Regions from separate parts of the Rubrimonas sp. genome, predicted to be linked through region 2. Evidence: riboswitches for the same ligand, from Rfam matches in the RefSeq annotation. Region 2 holds a riboswitch; the other holds the start of a gene.
The links. Region 2 has a riboswitch for cobalamin ahead of V7Q31_RS01100 (TonB-dependent receptor plug domain-containing protein). Riboswitches for the same ligand answer to the same signal wherever they lie in the genome.
Positions count from the first base shown of each region.

Region 1: linked by a shared signal. The riboswitch ahead of V7Q31_RS12250 (DUF1636 domain-containing protein) and the one ahead of V7Q31_RS01100 (TonB-dependent receptor plug domain-containing protein) in region 2 are both predicted to bind cobalamin.

Region 1 covers NZ_DAIQNN010000052.1:8,707-17,863, forward strand. Annotated here, with positions in the region: gene V7Q31_RS12230 (precorrin-8X methylmutase) at 1-568, opposite strand, end outside; gene cobG (precorrin-3B synthase) at 572-1,744, opposite strand; gene cobN (cobaltochelatase subunit CobN) at 1,741-5,031, opposite strand; gene cobW (cobalamin biosynthesis protein CobW) at 5,054-6,109, opposite strand; gene V7Q31_RS12250 (DUF1636 domain-containing protein) at 6,111-6,506, opposite strand; cobalamin riboswitch at 6,594-6,807, opposite strand; cobalamin riboswitch at 6,930-7,125, shown strand; gene V7Q31_RS12255 (FecCD family ABC transporter permease) at 7,231-8,073, shown strand; gene cobO (cob(I)yrinic acid a,c-diamide adenosyltransferase) at 8,132-8,740, shown strand; gene V7Q31_RS12265 (DUF1289 domain-containing protein) at 8,740-9,157, shown strand, end outside.
Region 2 covers NZ_DAIQNN010000002.1:71,725-80,881, reverse strand. Annotated here, with positions in the region: gene V7Q31_RS01125 (SAM-dependent methyltransferase) at 1-438, shown strand, start outside; gene V7Q31_RS01120 (metal ABC transporter permease) at 425-1,351, opposite strand; gene V7Q31_RS01115 (metal ABC transporter permease) at 1,362-2,570, opposite strand; gene V7Q31_RS01110 (metal ABC transporter ATP-binding protein) at 2,570-3,340, opposite strand; gene V7Q31_RS01105 (metal ABC transporter solute-binding protein, Zn/Mn family) at 3,337-4,299, opposite strand; gene V7Q31_RS01100 (TonB-dependent receptor plug domain-containing protein) at 4,430-6,301, opposite strand; cobalamin riboswitch at 6,441-6,653, opposite strand; gene V7Q31_RS01095 (hypothetical protein) at 6,875-7,666, shown strand; gene ctaD (cytochrome c oxidase subunit I) at 7,823-9,157, shown strand, end outside.

The DNA of each region.
Region 1 (9,157 bases), on a different contig from region 2:
TGCCCTCGACGATCAGACAAGGGGCAGGCGCGGCCTCCCACAGCGCCGCTTTCGATTCCGCGGCGCCGACAAAGCCCACGGGGCAGCCGATAATGGCTGACGGCCGCGGACAGGCCGGATCTTCGAGCATCTCGAGAAGGTGGAAGAGAGCCGTGGGCGCGTTGCCGATCGCGACGACGGCCCCGTTCAGTCGCGGTCGCCAGAGCTCGAGCGCGGCGGCGGATCGCGTGGTGCGAAGTCGCGCGGCGAGATCGGGCGTCCGCGCGTCCTGCAGAGTGCAGATGACGTCGTTGTCGCGCGGCAGACGCTTGCGCGTCACCCCTTCGCTGACCATCCGGGCGTCGCACAGGACGGGAGCGCCAGCCTCGAGCGCCGCGCGCGCGGCGGCGACCAGCCCGGGCGACATGCGCACATGCGCCTCGAGGCCCACCAGCCCGGCCGCATGGATCATCCGCACGACGACCTGTTCCTCGTCGGGCGCGAAGCGGGCGAGATCCGCCTCCGATCGGATCGTTCGGAAGCTCTGCGCATAGATGGCCCCACCATCGGTCTCGTAGGCGTAGGGCATGCATCAACCACCGATCAGAGGCGCGAGATCCTGCGGGGCGATCCCGCGGCGCGCCGGTTCATCCCACGGCGCCCCGTTCTCGACAAGGTCGAAGCGGCCGTCGCGGCCTACCACGGTCAGCGCCGCCGGCCCGGGCAGCGCGCAGCCTTTCGGACAACCCGACACGTGCAGCCGCGCTCCGGGCGGAAGCCGTCGCGCAAGGCTGCGCGCGAGCGCGCGGGTTTCGACGCTCGCCTGCGGACAGCCCGGAGCGCCGGTGCAGGCCAAGACCGACAGGAGCGCGTCTCCCGACGCGGTGATCAGACCGTCCGATGCGACGAGCTCCCTCAGGTCGAACAGCCCCGGCAGAACGACCATGCGCCATGGGGAGACCCTGATGTCGGCGGGCGCCATGGCGGCGAGCCGTCGCAGATCGGCTGCGACGATCTGACCGAATACAGACGCGATGCAGGCCCCGACGGAAGACACGCCCGGAGATGGCGGCGCCAGGGCCGGGTTGGGCACGAGGTCGCCGGCCAGCCGCATCGGCGCCCGCGCGCCCGACGCAAGGTGCCGCGCCATGCGCCCACGTCCGTCCGGCCCGACGCCGCCGGACGAAAGGAACCAGCACGCAAGCTCGAGGGCTAGCGCCGCCGCCTGCGCGGGGTCGTCCGCCGCGCGGCCGGTCGGACAGCTGTCGGCCCGCACGATCAGCGTCTCCCCTGCGGCCTCGATCCGGATGTCACCGCTGACGTCGACCAGCCGCCGCCGCGGCCCGGCGTCGATGACGAAGCCGAATTTCGACGGCAGCGCCGAAAACGCCGTCGACCCCAACCGCGCGGAAAGCAGGTGCGCGAGTTGCGCCTGCGGGTCGCCGGCCCCGACCGGACGGAGCGGGTCAACAACGATGTTGCGCCTGCTCTCGGCCTCCGGGTCAGCGTCGAGCAGGGCCAGCGCCGCGAGACCGTCCAGCAAAGGGGCGTGCGCCGAGGGCGCCACCCCGCGCAGTTGTAGATTCGCACGGTTCGTCAGTTCGACGGAACCATTCCCGTAGCGTTCGGCGAGATCGGCGAGGCCCTGCGCCTGCACTGCGTCCAGCGCTCCCGAGGGTGGGCGCACGCGCACCACGAGACCGTCGCCCGAGGCCATCGGCCGATGGGCGCCGGGGCACCAGCCGCGAATGGCGGGGTCGGTCACGGAAGAGGCTCCATCTCAGCGAGGATCGAGTTTCGGCGCGACCGCCACAGCCCCGCCGCATGCAATTCGGCGAAGCGGGTCCGCATGGCGTCGAGCGCCTCGGGGTTCCTCTCGGCTAGAGAAGCGGCGACGCGAGGGTCGCCCAGCGTCGCGTCCCAGAAGCTGTCGAAGTGGTGCGGTCCGACGACGCCCGCCAGATGGGCGAAGGCGGCCATGTGCTCGAGCGTAGAGGCGATCTCGGCGGCGCCCCGGAACCCGTGCCGCATCATGCCGCCGATCCATGACGGGTTCGCCGCGCGGCCTCGCACCACCCGGGCGACTTCTTCGGTCAGGGTGCGGGCGCGGGGGCGAGCGGGATCAGTGTTGTCGAGGTGATAGAGATGCGCCCGACCGCCCGCGACCGATTGCGCGGCGGCGAACCCCGCTTCGTGGCTGGCGTAATCCTCGGCAAGCAGGATGTCGGTTTCGAGCAAGTCCTGAAGATGCACGAAGGCGTCAGCCTGCGCCACGCGCGCGCGCAGACCCGGCATGTCGCTTTCGGCCTTGTCGCCGTCGAGCGCCCAGGCGGACGCGGCGAGCCACGCCTCCCCGGCGGCGCGGCGCCCCTCCGCGCCGTAGGCGCCGAGCGTCTCCCCCATGCCGAGCCCGAACCGACCGGGCGCCGGGCCGTAGACTCGCGCGCCGTCTCGGCCCACATAGGGATTCCAGTCTGGCGTCTCGTCGCGGCGACCGAGCGCGCGCACGGCGGTCTGGAACAGCGCCGACAGGGTCGGAAAGACATCCCTGAACAGGCCCGACACCCTCAACGTCACATCGATGCGAGGCCGGTCGAGCTCGGCGATCGGCGTAATCTCGATGCCCGATACGCGCTCGGAGCCTTCGTCCCAGACCGGACGGACCCCGAGAAGCGCCAGCGCCATGGCGAAGTCCTCGCCGGCGGTTCGCATGGTCGCCGACCCCCAGAGATCGACGACCACGCTCTTCGGCCAGTCGCCGTGGTCCTGCAGGTGGCGGCGAACCAGTTCGTCGGCCAGCAGGCGGCCCTGCTTGTAGGCCGCGCGCGTCGGCACGCTGCGTGGGTCCGTCGTGAAGAGGTTGCGGCCGGTGGGCAGCACGTCCGTCCGGTCCCGGTAGGGCGACCCCGACGGGCCCGCCTCGATCCGCCGGCCCGCTAGCGCCCGGACCAGGGCGCGCCGCTCGGCGGCCGCCGAGGCGGCTGCATCGAACGGCGCGCCGCACCGCGGCGCCCGGCCCCAGACGTGAAGCCCCTCGCCGAACTGGGTTTCCTTGACGTCGCAGACGAAGCGATCGATCCGCGTGATCGTCTCGGACGGACAGGCGTCGGCCGCGAGGCCGAGGTCCTGCGCCACCCCCAACGCCTCAGCCTCGTCGCGGATATCCCCGATCAACCGGTCGCGCCGTTTCGGGTCGAGCCCGTCCGCATTGGAGAACTCGTCGAGCAAGGCCTCGAGCCGGGCGAGGCGGTGCGGCGTTCCCGAGGGACGCAGCGGCGGCGGAATGTGACCCAGCGTCACCGCGCCGATCCGGCGCTTGGCCTGCGCCGCTTCGCCGGGGTCGTTGACGATGAAGGGATAGATCACTGGCAGATCGCCGATCAGCGCCTCGGGCCAGCATGTCGCCGACAGGGCGACCGATTTACCCGGCAGCCATTCGAGCGTGCCGTGGGCGCCGACGTGCACGAGAGCGTCCACCTCGCCTCGGAGCCAGATATAGAACGCGACATAGGCGTGGCGCGGGACCCTGGAGAGATCGTGGTATTCGGCGTCCCGCGTCGGCGCTGCGCCGCGTTCGGGCTGCAACGCCACGAGCGCCATTCCGCGGCGGATTGCTGCGAAGCCGAAGCCGTCGGGCCCGGCGTCGGGATCGCTCTCGGGTTCGCCCCAGGCCCGATGAAGATCGTCGCGCAGGGCCACGGGCAGACTGGCCAGCGCCGCCCGGTAGGCCGCCATAGGCCAGTGGATCCGGACCGTCGCCAACGCCTGCGCCAGCGGCGCGGCTTCGGCGACCGCATAGCCCGCGTCCCGCATATCGTCGAGGATCGCCTCCGCCGAGGCTATCGCGTCGAGCCCCACGGCATGGGCCATGTTCCAGGCCCGACCGGGATAGGTCGAGAGCACGAGCGCCACGCGGCGGTCCGCGGGGCCGGCCGCGGCGAGCCGACGCCACCCCGCCACCCGATCGGCAATGGCCTCGATGCGGTCCGGCGCGGGGACATGCGCAACGCGCGCGAATTGCAGGTCCGCGTCGCGAGCGGCAGCCTGCTTGAACGACGCGACGCCGGCGAAGATGCGCCCGTCGACCTCGGGCAGGACGACATGCATGGCGAGGTCGGCAGGCGACAAGCCACGTGACGAGCCAGCCCAGGCCGTATGCGTCGACGTGGCCAGCGCCACCTGAAAAACCGGCGCCTCGGCGGCGTCGAGCGGCGATCCCGCCGCGTCGCCTCGCCCGGAGAAGGAAGTCGCGTTGACGATCGCGGCCGGCGCGAGGTGTGCGATCTGGCGCGCAAGCCATTCGCGCGCGCCCGGCGCCTTGAGCGACGGCGCGAACAGCCCCAGGACGCGAAGCCCCCGTTCGCGCAGTGCGACGAACAGCGCCTCGATCGGCGCCGTGTCGGCCGCGACGAGGTAAGAGCGATAGAAGACGACGAGGACGAGACGCGCGGCGTCCACCTGCAACGCGGCAGGCGCCGGACAGGCTGGTCCGTCCTCCGGCGTCCACGCGCCGACCTCGGGAAGGGCCTTGGAGCCGGTGACCGGGCCGACATAGAGGCCGGCCGCCAACGCGAGCTGCGCCAGCGCCGCCTGGGCCGCCACCGCGCCGCCGGTGTCGCAGAGATGCGCCAGACGGCGCAGAGTGGAGATCGGGACGGTCGATACGGCGTCGAGGCGGGGATCGGGCCGCCCGTCGGCGGGCAAGACGGCCAGAGCCATCCCCCGCGCCCGCGCCAGCGTCTCGACCTGCTGAAGGCCGTACGGCCAGTAGGGCACGCCGCCGATGAGCCGGATCAGAACGCCCTTCGCGCCGTTCAGGGTCTGCTCGACATAGGTGTCCACCGAGAGCGGGTGCTTGAGCGCCGCCAGATTGGCGAGCCTCAGCGTGGGAAGCCGGCCCTGCCGACCGCCGCCCCGACGCCAGCCCTCCGCGAAAGCGCCGAGATCGCTGTCGGACAGCGACAGAACCACCAGATCGGCGGGGCTCTGAGCCAGGTCGACCGGCGTCCCGTCGTCGTCGAGCCCGTGGCTTTCGCGGAAGATGACGTGCATGCCGTGTGGTCTTTCTTTCGGCTTATTCAGCCGCGGCGGCAGGTTGGAACAGGATGCCCTGGATCGCGTCCGCGTCGATGTCGCCATGCTCGGCGATGACGACGAGGCGGCCATGCCGAGGCGCGCCGTCCTGCCACGGCCGATCATACTGGTGGCGCACCCGCGCGCCGACCGCCTGCACCAGAAGCCGCATTGGCTTGCCTTTAACGGCTGCGTACCCCTTGACCCGCAGAATATTGCGGCGCCGGGCCAGGTCGACGATCCGCGCTACGAGGTCCGCAGGGTCGCCCACCTCGGGAATGTCGATCACGACGCTGTCGAAATCGCCATGCTCGTGATCGTCTGCACCGTCGTGGTGCGAGGGGCGCGCGGCGATGTCGTCCTCGGCCGCCGCGCCGAGGCCGAGGATCACTCGCGGGTCCACCGCGCCCTCGGCTACTTCGATGATCGGCAGGGGACGCGGGGCTTCGGCGAGGATCAAGGCCCGCGCCGCCGCGACGCCTTCCGGCCCGGCGAGATCGGGCTTGGTCAGGAGCACGAGGTCGGCGCAGGCGATCTGATCCTCGAACACCTCCGAGAGCGGCGTCTCGTGGTCGATGCTGGCGTCGGCTTGACGCTGGGCGTCCACCGCCGCGACGCTCGGCGCGAAACGTCCCGCCGCCACCGCCTCGGAATCCGCCAGCGCGATCACGCCGTCGACCGTGATCTTCGAGCGGATGTCCGGCCAGTCGAACGCCTTCAGCAGCGGCTTGGGCAGGGCGAGCCCGGAGGTTTCGATCAGGATGTGGTCGGGGCGCGGGTCGAGCGCCATCAGCGCCTCGATCGTCGGAATGAACTCGTCGGCGACGGTGCAGCAGATGCAGCCATTGGACAGCTCGACGATGTTCTCCGCCGGGCATTCGGGGATCGCGCAGCCCTTGAGGATCTCGCCGTCCACCCCGACGTCGCCGAACTCGTTGACGACGATGGCGAGGCGACGTCCGCCGGCGTTCTTGATCAGATGCGAAATCAGGGTGGTCTTCCCCGATCCGAGAAAGCCGGTGATGACGGTGACGGGGAGTTTCTCGAGGCCGGCCATGTCAGGTCTCTCCAAGGCTGCGAACGGGAGGATCGAGCGGCGGGATGCGGGCGATGCAGTTCTTGCGAAAATGCTCCGGGCGTTCGCGCCAGGGCACGAGACCGTCCGGGGCCTGACGGTACTTGTCTGCGCCCGCGGCGATCGTGTCGAGGTCGGTGCAAGGCTGAAGGCCGCCGTAGACATAGGTCCAGCGGCCCGGCCCCCTGAGCGCGATCGTGCACCCTCGCGAGCAGTTCGACAGGCATTCGACCGGCGTGACGGTGACGCCTTGAATGGCTGCGTCCGCGAGCTGCCTGTACAGGACAGCGCCCGGACGCACGTCCTCGTCCCCCGTCACGTCGCCGAGGCGGCAGCGCGTGCAGACCAGAAGCTCGACAGCCGACGGATGGTCTCGCATGCAGGCCACGCCAGTTCGAGAGCGGGGCATGCGGCGGAATCGCGGCCGTTCCCGGCTGCGCACCCGACCCCGGAACACCCCGCCCGGTTTCATTTCGTCGCGCTGGCAGGTCTCCCGGCTTGCGGATCTCGGGGCCGTCGGCCCCGTCGGCGGCCCTGCCTTCCCGGACCATCGGGTCCAGTGGCGTATCGGGCAACCTGTCCGGTCACGGTCGCGGGGGCGGCTGCGCTTCGGCCCGGCCCGGACCTGGCGCATTCCCTTTTCACCTGCTCTCGCAGGCACCAGCCCTGACAGTTGCTCAGGAGCAGCGCGGCGTGTCAAGCCGTGACGGTCCGCCGGGCGATGGCGAGGCGCGCCTGCGACAACCGCGCGGCGGATGCGGGCGCGCGGCGCGAGACCCGGCTTGATTGCCGATCGCACGCGGCCTAACGTTCGATCGATGGTGCCCGGAACTTCCGGGAGAATAGGGAAACCGGTGCGGGCACGACCCCAATTCCGGTGCTGCCCCCGCAACTGTAAGCGGTGCTCGTTCCCGAGAGCCACTGGACCCGATGGTCCGGGAAGGGGGGAGCGGACCTCAGCCGCGAGCCAGGAGACCTGCCATCGCCTTGGAAGCACCAACCCGGGCGGGGCGTCCGGAAGGGGGATCGTGTGACCCGAGCGTTGACCAGCGCCTGGATTAGACGCGCGCCTGTCGGCCCTGCATGTTCATTCAGGACACGGCATGCAGCGCGACAGCAGTCATGACGTGACATCTCGGTTCGGCGACTGTTCGAACGTCGGTCCATGCGCGGCGCGCTCGGTCCCGCTCGGGCTCAGGGCGTGCTCGTCAGCCGCGGTCTTCGGCGCGATCCTCGCGCCACTGAACACCGGCATATTCATCGGGCTGACCAAGATTCAGCAGCTGGCGATCGTAGGCGCTCCGGGGTCCGCGCTGTTCGTGCTAGCCGTCGCCAGCTTCGCCGAGGCCATCACCGTCGACCGGCTGGTCCTGACCGGCTTCGCCGCTTCCTTCATCGTGATGGAGCTGGCCAACGTCCTGATCTTACTCGGCGATCCACGCGCGACCTACACGGTGGCGTTCTGGATGCCGGGAGGGCTGGGACTGGCGCAATCGGCGTATCTTGGCTGGCCGCTTCAGGTGATGGCCGGTGCGGCGATACGGTTCCGGACCGTGGCGGGATCGCTGAACGCTAGGACCATCGGGGATGAGCCCGCGGCGACGCTGGCGATTTCGGCGGCGCAGTTCCGTCTGACGGCGCTCGTGGTCGCAGCGTTGGTCACTGGCTTCATGATCGCCTATTCCGGCGTCACCGGCTTCGTAGGCCTTACGGTCCCGCATATCGTGCGACTGATCGCGGGCGGCGACGACGCCCGGTTCTTGCCTGCCGCGATGCTCGCGGGCGCTGTCTTTCTCGTCCGGGCCGAGATCGTCGCGCGCGCCGTCATGCGCCGCGAGGACATGCCGATCGGCATCGTGACCAGCCACGTCGGCGGGGCGTTCTTCGTCTTGCGCCTGCGGAGGAACGCCAGAGATGCAGGCGGAGCTTCGCCGATCGCTCCCTGACGCCGCGCACGAGGTGCGGCGGCCTGACAACCGAGAGACCTGACCCGAGGAGGGACCCATGGACGACGTGACCCTACGCCACAACGAGAAGATGAAGCGCATCAAGGCCGCGCGCGACAAGATGATGGAGACGAAGACCGAGGAGAAGGGCCTAATCATCGTTCACACCGGCTCGGGCAAGGGCAAGAGCTCGTCCGCTTTCGGGATGGTCATGCGCTGCATCGCCTGGGGTATGCCCTGCGCCGTAGTCCAGTTCATCAAGGGCAACTGGGAGACCGGCGAGAAGACGCTGCTGCGTGACCGCTTCGCAGCGGAATGCCGCTTCTTCGTCTCCGGCGAGGGCTTCACGTGGGAAACCCAGGACCGCGAGCGCGACGTGGCGGCCGCCCGCAACGGCTGGGAGATCGCCAAGGCGCAGATCCTCGATCCCGCGATCGGTTTCGTCCTGCTGGACGAGATCAACATCGCGCTGCGCTACGATTACCTCGACATCGACGAGGTGGTGAACTTCCTCCTGACGCAGAAGCCCCGGATGACCCATGTCTGCCTGACCGGACGCAACGCCAAGCCCGAACTGATCGAGGCGGCCGATCTGGTGACAGAGATGACGCTGGTCAAGCATCCGTTCAAGGACGGCGTGAAGGCGCAGAAGGGCGTCGAGTTCTGATGACGGTCCAGACGCGACGTCCTCCCGCCAGCCCCTGCATCGGCGTCTGCGTCATCGACGAGGCGCGCGGGCTCTGCACCGGCTGCGTCCGGACGCTGGACGAGATCGCCGTCTGGGGCGGGGCCAGCGAGGCCTTTCGGTCCGCGGTCTGGGCCGCGCTACCCCTGCGCGCCGCCGCGATGGGCCTTACGACGCGTAGGCTGGACTGGCAGGGCGCGGCGCTTCTGGAAGCCGTCGCGCAGCGTTTCGTCGATGCCGAGGGCGCGTTCGTCGCGGGCGTCTACGGCGCGGTCGCCGAGGTGCGGCGCCAGCCCGACGAGCCGTTCGAGGCGCGTCGCGAAGGCGTCGTGCTGACGCTCACGACGCGCCGCTGCGCCCTGCAAGTGGAGGCGGCGTCCTGGATGACCGCGTTCGAGA
Region 2 (9,157 bases):
GACCTCCGCCCCGGCGAACAGACCGTCGCCCCGCCCGAGGGCTTCGACGCGCAGCTCTGGTTCATCGGACGGCTGCGCACGCCGTTCGCCGACCGCGCCGACTGTCCGCGTCAGGGCGACGTCGCGACGGGCCCCGTCTGCCGCGTCGAGATCGACCCGCGCTGGCGGCTCGCGCTGACCGGCGTCGAGGAATGCGAGGAGGTCGTGCTGCTCTACTGGATGCACGAATCGCGGCGCGATCTGGTGCTTCAGCGCCCGCGCGGCCGCGACGAGCTGGTGGGGACCTTCGCGCTGCGCTCGCCGGTGCGGCCCAATCCCATCGCCGTCTCGCAGGTGCCGCTTCTGGGGCGCGAAGGCGACGCGCTGCTGGTGCGCGGGCTCGACTGCGTCGACGGCACGCCGCTGCTCGACGTGAAGCTGGGGCTCAGACCGCGGTGACGCCCGCGCGGCGCCGTTTCGGCCCCCACAGGCAGGCGGCGAGCAGGATCAGCCCCGAGACGGTCGCCATCGTCCCCGCCGCGCTGACCGAGGCCGCGAAGCCCAGCCAGACCGGCCCATACCCCGCCAGCACATAGCCGAGGATCGCCGCCGCGAGCGCGAAGCCGAGCGACCACGCGACCTGCCGGTCCAGCCGGTCGGTCATCAGCCGCGCGGCGGCGGGCGGGCAGACGAACATCGCGATCACGATGATCGAGCCGACCGCCTCGAACGCCGTCACCGCCGCCAGCGCCGTCGCCGCCGCCAGTCCAGCGCCGACGAGGCCGGGCCGCGCCCCGACCGAGGCCGCGAAGCCCGGATCGAAAGTCGAAAGCGCCAGCTCCTTCCAGAACAGCCGCGTGAGGATCGCGAGGATCGCGACGGCGACGGCCAGCCGGGGGAGCGCGGGCGGCGCGCCCGCCAGCGCCCGCGGATCGAGCAGCGAGGTCCAGCCGGTCGCGTCCAGCCAGATCAGGCTTTCGAGATTGCCGTAGAGCGCGTGCTCGACGTCGAGATGCACGTCGCCGCCGACCGACTGCTCGAGCAGCAGCACCCCGCCCGCGAACATCGCGGTGAAGACCACCCCCATCGCGGCGCCGGGCTCGACCCGGCCCAGCCGGCGCACCAGCTCGATGGCGCCGGCGGCGACCAGAGCGGCGGCGGTCGCGCCGAGCAGCATCGCGAGCGTCGAGGTTCCGCCGCTCAGCAGGAACCCCGCCACCACGCCCGGCAGCACGACATGGCTCATCGCGTCGCCGATCAGCGCCTGCCGGCGCAGCAGCAGGAAATTGCCCGGCAGCGCGCAGACCGTCGCCGCGAGCGCGCCGATCAGCAGCGGCGCGAGGCTGAGCTGGACGAATTCCGCGCCCATCATGCCGCCGCGCTCATGTCGCTTCTCGGGGCGGGCCCAGCCGCCGGTCGAGCTCGGCGATCTGGTCGGCGGTCAGGGCGGTCTCGATGGGCGAGAGGCCGTCGAACCCCGCCGCCATGCCGCCCGGATCGCGGCGCGCCTCGGCCCAGCGGGCCTCGTCCCGCAGGGCGCGCGCGGCGCCCGCGCAGCCGGCTTCGGTGGGCGCGCCGTCGCGTCGGATCAGCCGGGCGCGGCGCAGCGCGCGCAGCGTGTCGGCGTCGAGAATCGGCTCGCCGCGCCCAAGCGCGAGCAGCCCTTGCCGCAGATGCGCCCGGCGCTGAAACCGCCGCCGCCGCAGCGCCGCAGCGAGCGCGCCCCGCCGCGGCGCGACCGCCATCGAGGCGGCGAACAGCGCGAAGGCCGTCAGCACGATCAGCGGCCCGGTCGGCAGCGCGGGCCCCGCCGCCGACAGCGCCGCGCCCACCCAGCCCGCGACCGCGCCGAACGCCGCCGACAGCGCCAGCATCGCGTCGATCCGGTCGGTCCAGAAACGCGCCGTGACCGGCGGGACGATCAGCAGCGCCACCACCAGCACGAGCCCCACGATCTTGAGGCCGATCACCGTCACGCCCAGCGCCAGCGCCATGATCGCGCCATCCACCGCGCGCACCGGCACGCCGAGCGTCGCGGCGTGCCCCTCGTCGAAGGCGACCAGCGTCATCGGGCGGCGCAGCGCCAGCACCGCCGCCCCGGCGACCGCCGCCGCCATCGCCGCAAGCTCGGCTTCCGCGCGTAGCATCGCCGAGGCCGCTCCGAGCAGGAAGCCCTCCAGCCCCGCCTGCCGCCCCAGCGGGACCGACTGCACGACGGTGAGCAACACCACGCCGAGGCCGAAAAAGCCTGAGAGCACCGCGCCGATGGCCGCGTCCTCGCTCAATCGCGTGCGCCGCACGATCCAGCCGATCGCGGCCAGCCCGAGCGCGGCCGACAGCGCCGCGCCCAGCATAAGCCCGGCGAGATCGCGCCCGTCGCCGCCCAGCGCGGCCATCGCCAGAAAGGCGAGCGCGACGCCCGGCAGCGTCGCATGGCCGAGCGCGTCCGAGATCAGCGCGCGCCGGCGCAGCAGCGCGAACACGCCCGCCCCGCCCGCCGCAGCCCCCAGCAGCGCCGCGCCCAGCGTCACGACGGCGGTGTTGTAGCCGGCGGAGAAGGTCAGCGCGGCGAGGAGCGCGGAGAGGTCCATCAGGCGGCCTGCGCGGCCCCGCCATAGGTCAGGCGAAGGTTCTCCGGCGTCGCCGTCTCGGCCACCGTGCCTTCGGCGATCTTGCGCAGGTTGATCATCAGCACCCGGTCGAAATAGGCCTGCAACGTCGACAGGTCGTGATGCACGCAGACCACCATGCGCCCCTCCGCCGCGAGCCCCTTCAGCACTTCGACCAGCGCCTTTTCGGTCGCGGCGTCCACCCCCGCGAAAGGCTCGTCGAGCAGGTAGAGGTCGGCGCCCTGCGCCAGCGCCCGCGCGATGAAGACCCGCTGCTGCTGCCCGCCCGACAGCTCGCCGATCTGGCGCTCCGCCAGCCGCTCCATGCCGACGCGGGATAGCGCCGCGCGCGCGATGTCGAGATCGCCCCGCCCCGCCAGCCGGAACGGCCCGAGCCGCGCATAGAGCCCCATCGCGGCGACGTCGATGGCGCGGGCGGGGAACTCCCAGTCCACGCTGGCGCGCTGCGGCACATAGGCGATGCGCCGGCGCGCGCGCGACAGCGGCCCGCCGAAGGCCCGCACCTCGCCCGAGAGCGGCTTCACCACCCCCAGCGCGCCCTTGAGGAAGCTCGACTTGCCGGCGCCGTTCGGCCCGACGATGGCGGTCATCGTCCCCGCCGGGAAATCCGCGTCGACCGAGAACACCGCCGGCGCGTCGCCATAGGCCACCGTCAGCCCCCGCACGCTGAGCGGGTGGACCGTCTCGGGCGCCGGGGCGCCGCCCGAAGCGAGGCGCAACTCCGCGCTCATCCCTGCGCCCTCAGCAACCCGTTGAGCCCCGCCGCCGGCGCCTGACCGCCGAGCGCGCGGGCGATGGTCGTGACATTGTGGTCGATCATGCCGACATAGGTCCCCTCATAGGTCCCCTCCGGCCCCATCGCGTCGGAGAACAGCTCGCCGCCGATGCGCACTTCGTGGCCCTGCGCAGCCGCCCCCTCCACCAGCGCCTGCAGATTGCGCGGCGAGACGGAGGTCTCGACGAACACCGCGCCGATGCGGCGGGAGACGAGCGTCTTCACAAGGTCCTCGATGCGGGCGAGCCCGGCCTCGGCCTCGGTCGAGATGCCCTGCACGCCGAGCACCTCGAACCCCCAGGCCGCGCCCAGATAGCCGAAGGCGTCGTGCGAGGTGACGAGCACCCGCGCCTCCTGCGGCACCGAGCCGAGGGCCGCGTCGGCGTAATCGGCGAGCGCCGCGATCTCCTCGTGATGGCGCATCGCGTTGCGCCCATAGGTCTCGGCGCCGTCGGGATCGACCTCGGTCAGCGCACGGCGCGCGCCGTCGACGGCGAACGCCCAGAGGCGCGGGTCCATCCAGATGTGCGGATCGAAACGCCCGGGCGCCTCCGGGTCCTCCAGCAGGCGCGACCGCGGAACCGCCTCGCCGAGCGCGGCCACCGGCTTGCGCGCGGCGAGGTCGAGCAGGAAGCCCTCGAGCTGCGCCTCCAGATAGAGCCCGTGCCACAGCACGAGGTCGGCGCGCGTCATCGCGGCGATGTCGCTGCGGGTCTGGCGGAAGGAGTGGGGGTCGACGCCGGGCCCCATCAGCGCCTGAACGGCGACGCGGTCGCCGCCGACGACGCGCGCGGCGTCCGCGACCATGCCGGTCGTCGCCGCAACGGTCAGGACGGGACTTGCGGCGGCTCCGGTCGACCGCAGCGCCGCGCTCGCGACGACGGTCCCAAGGAAACGGCGGCGGGAGAGGGACATGCGGCGCTGCTCCTGGAAGGAAACTGATACGCATTCTCAGGTAGCACGAGCCGGCGGCCGATGCAATGGTTTTGCGAACGTTTCGCAAGAATGCGGCGCGCGCATCGCCTCCGCGCGCGCCGCCCCTCGCTCAGAACGACGCGCGCAGACCGACCAGCGCAGTCAGCGGCTCGGCGCGATAGCCGAACACCTCCTCGTAGTCGGCGTCGAACAGGTTGCGCACGGCCCCGTAAAGCTCGACCTGCTCGGTCACCCGATAGCCCGCGTCGAGATTGATCACGACGTAATCGTCGAGGTCGACCGTGCTCGCGGGGAAGGTCGAGAAATCGCTGTCCGTGGTCTCCGCCGCGAACACCGCCTCGCCCCCGACATGGGCGCGGCCCTCGAGGAAGCGGTAGCGGGCCGAGACGGCGCCGCTGTGCTCGGGGCGGCGGATTTCCTGAGCCCCCGCGTCGTCCTCGGCGTCGAGCCAGGTGTAGCTCGCGCCGAGCGTCAGCCCGTCGATCGGCGCCACGCTGCCGGAAAGCTCCACGCCGCGCCGCGTGCTGTCGTCGTCGAGATTGCCCACCGACTGCACGCCGCCGCCGAGGCCGACCGAGACGATCTCGTCCTCGAGGCTCTCGTCGAAATAGGTGGCCGAGATCAGCGCCCGCCCGCCCCAGAACGTCTGGTCGACGCCGACGTCCCAGCCGAAATTGCGCTCCGGCTTGAGGTCGGGGTTGCCCTCGAAAGTTCCGAAGATGAAGCCGAACTGCTGGAAGAAGTCCGGATTGGTCTGCGCCCGGCCCACCGAGGCGCGCAGCCGCGTGCCCGTGTCGAAGATCTGATAGGAGGCCGACAGCGACCAGCTGAGGAAATCGTCGAACTCCTCGTTGTCGTCGTAGCGTGCGCCGGCCTGCACGAAGAGCGCCTCGGTGATCTGGGCGCGATAGTCGAGCACATAGCCGATCTCGTCGCGCGACCGCTCGCCCCCGGCGACGAACCCGTTCTCGAAGCCCTCGCGCTTGTATTGCAGAGCGCCGATCACCGTATGCGCGCGGGCGGGGCCGAAGCTGTAGGCGAGCTGGTAGCCCGCCTTCAGCGTGTCCTCGTCGTTGAAGGACGGGTCGAAGGAGAACGTCCGGGTGTCGGTGTCGCTGAAGGCGTAGGAGACGCTCGGCGTGTGCACCAGCGCGCCGTCCAGCATCGCCCAGTCGGCGGCGAGCCCGGCGAACAGGTCGCGCCCGTCATTCTCGCCGCGCTGGTCGGCGCGGGAATTGTCGAACTCGCCCTCGCGGTCGACATAGCGGAACGACCCGCGCAGGCCGATCTCGTCGGTCAGCGAGACGCCGCCGCGGGCGTTGAACACGAGCGCCTGCGCGCCGTCGTCGTCGCCCGAGCCGCCGCCCCGCGCGTCCCAGCCCGCATCGTCGCGGAAGGTCAGCGACAGCGCGCCGGCGCCGCGCGGGCCGCCATATTCGAGCCCCGCGCCGACGCCGCCCGACGGGTTGGTCCCGGCCTCGGCGAAGCCGAAGGTCCGCAGACCGTCCGCCCCGGCGCCGCCGCGGGTTATGATGTTGATAACGCCGGCCGTGGCGCCGGCGCCGTAGACGGCCGCCTGCGGCCCGCGCAGCACTTCGACGCGCTCGACCTCGTCGGCGGAAAGGCGCGAGAAGTCGAACGCCGTGGCCGCGCCGGCGGCTTCGACGCCGTCGATCAGCACCAGCACATGGTTGCTTTCGGACCCCCGGATGCGCACCGAGGTCTCGCCGCCCGGACCGCCGACGCGGCTGACCGAAACGCCGGGGGTTCCGCGCAAAGCGTCGACGAGGCGGGAGATGCCGCGCGCGCGCAGCTCCTCGCCGGTGACGATGGTGGCGGCGCGGGCGTAGCTCTGCGCCGCCACAGGGGCGAGACCGCCGCCGACCACGATCTCGTCGAGCAGAACGGGCGTCTGGCCGAGGGCGGGATATGACAGGGTGAAGCTCGCGGCGACGGCCGCGATCAGGGAAGATGCGCGCATCTGCGCCTCCTCTGCGCGCCGGAGGCTGCTCCGGCGACGGTTGCACGCAGCCGGAGGGCGCGACGACGCCGCGTCCGGAAACCGGCCATCGGAATCACCGCTGCGGAGGATCCGCCCCGGGGCGCGCCCCGCGCCCAAGGTGGGTGACGATGTTCCGGCAGGTCTCCTGGCTCGCGGGTCGTCGCCTTCGCTCCACCTTCCCGGCCCTGAGGGCCAGTGGCGTGCGGGAGCAGGCTCGCCGCTCACAGTTGCGGGGGCAGCCGCGGATTCCGCCCCGATGCGGGGCCTCACCGCGTTCCCTTTTCATCCGGCCGCCCTGCGACGACGCGGAACCAGAACGGGAGGACTTTCGCGCCGGACCGTTGCGGCGTCAATCGCCGCGCCCCATTACGCAGCCTTGTGTCGCAGATGCCTGCCGTCTTCATGAATACGACAGTCATCGGACAGCATTGTGAATTATTTTATACAGGCGTGACTTGAGGAATAAAATCTTTACATATCGGACGGCACGCTGTATCCAAACAGTGCAAGAATAGGCGGTCGGGTGCGATCGCGGTTCGGACTCAAGGGCTCATGCAGCTGATCGCCCATCGCCTTTACGACGACGCCGCCGAACTCAGGCAGGTCGACCGCAGGCGTCTGCACGGGGTCCAAGGGGCGGAACTCGACATTCGCTGCGACGAGACCGGCGAGGCGGTGATCCATCATTCCCCGGTGTTCCGCGCCCGCTCGGGCGCGCCGCGCGATCCGCGCAAGCCGCTGCGCGACGCGGTCGGCCTTCTGGGCGAGATCGCGCCGCATCTGCAGACGCTGCTGCTCGACGTCAAGACCGTCGACGCGGCGGGCCGCGCCGCCGAGGCCGTCGCCCGCGAACGTCCGCGTTTCGACGTCGCCTTCGCCTGCTGGCGCGCCGACGAAGTCGCGACGATCCGGGCGGCGTTGCCCGGCGCGCTGATCCTGTTCTGCGTCGCGCCGATCTTTCTGCGGCGCACGCCGCGGGGGCGGTTGCGCGACCTTTACATCTGCAATTCCTTCCCCTTCATCACCTCGGCGCGCGGCTTCGTTCCCAAGCTCGACAAACCCAACCGCCACAACATCAACGTCAAACTGATCTGCAAGGACCGGCTGGCGGCGCGGTTGCCGCGCGGGGTGGACGGGATGTGCGTGCACCGGCTGTTCCACCGCGAGGAGCTGATCGACTTCGCCGCCGCGCGCGGCCTGCGCACCGCGGTCTACGGCTTGCCGGCCTGCGACCATCCGCGCACCGACGCGCTGCGCGGCGTCGCCGATTTCGCAATCGTCAAGCGGCCGCGCTCCGGCGAGCGCAGCGCGCCCGCCTACGCCCCGGTCGCCTCCGCCGCCTGAACCGGCGGCGCCCCGAACCCCGCATTGACGTCTGTCAACTCCGACCTGCGTCGGAGGGTCACGCCCTGCGGCGCGCGCGAAACAGGCGCGGACGGTGGACCGGGCCGACGCTTCGGCGTTAAATCGGTTGCGAATTGCACATTTCGGGAGCGGGCAATGGCCGACGCTGCGGCGCATCACGGCGAGCATCACCAGAGCGGGTTCTTCACCCGGTGGTTCTGCTCGGTGAACCACAAGGACATCGGCATCCTCTACCTCGTGACGGCGGGCCTGCTCGGCGCGATCTCGGTGGCGATGACCGGCTACATGCGGCTCGAGCTCATGGAGCCGGGCGTGCAGTACATGCTGACCGAGGACGGGACGCCCGACGGCGCGCTCTGGAACGTGCTGATCACCGGCCACGGCATCCTGATGATGTTCTTCGTGGTCATCCCGGCGCTGTTCGGCGGCTTCGGCAACTACTTCATGCCGCTGATGATCGGCGCGCCGGACATGGCGTTCCCGCGGCTGAACAATCTCAGCTACTGGCTGTTCGTCGCCGGCGCCTCGCTCGCCGTGCTCGCCGTCTTCATGGATGGCGGGGTGCAGGCCGGCTGGGTGCTCTACGCGCCGCTCTCGACCTATGGCTCGCCGGGCATGGCGATGGATCTGGCGATCTTCGCGGTGCACCTTTCGGGCGCGTCGTCGATCCTCGGCGCGATCAACATCATCACGACCTTCCTGAACATGCGCGCGCCGGGGATGACGCTGTTCAAGGTGCCGCTCTTCGCCTGGTCGATCTTCGTCACCGCCTTCCTGATCCTGCTGTCGCTCCCCGTTCTGGCGGGCGCGATCACCATGCTGCTGACCGACCGCAATTTCGGCACGACCTTTTTCGACCCGGCGGGCGGCGGCGACCCGGTGCTGTACCAGCACATCCTGTGGTTCTTCGGGCACCCGGAAGTCTATATTCTCATCGTGCCGGGCTTCGGGATCATCAGCCACATCGTCTCGACCTTCTCGAACAAGCCGATCTTCGGCTATCTGGGGATGGTATGGGCGATGATCGCCATCGGCGTGCTCGGCTTCGTCGTCTGGGCGCACCACATGTACACGGTGGGCATGAGCGCCGACGCGCAGGCCTATTTCATGCTCGCCACCATGGTCATCGCGGTGCCGACGGGCGTGAAGGTGTTCACGTGGATCGCCACGATGTGGGGCGGGTCCATCGAGTTCAAGACGCCGATGCTCTGGGCGCTGGGCTTCATCTTCCTGTTCACCATCGGCGGCGTGACCGGGATCGTGCTGAGCCAGGCGGGCGTGGACCGCGCCTATCACGACACCTATTACGTCGTGGCGCATTTCCACTACGTGATGAGCCTCGGCGCGGTGTTCTGCATCTTCGCCGGCATCTACTACTGGATCGGCAAGATGTCGGGGCGGCAGTATCCGGAATGGGCCGGCCGCGTCCACTTCTGGACGATGTTCATCGGCGCCAACATCACCTTCTTC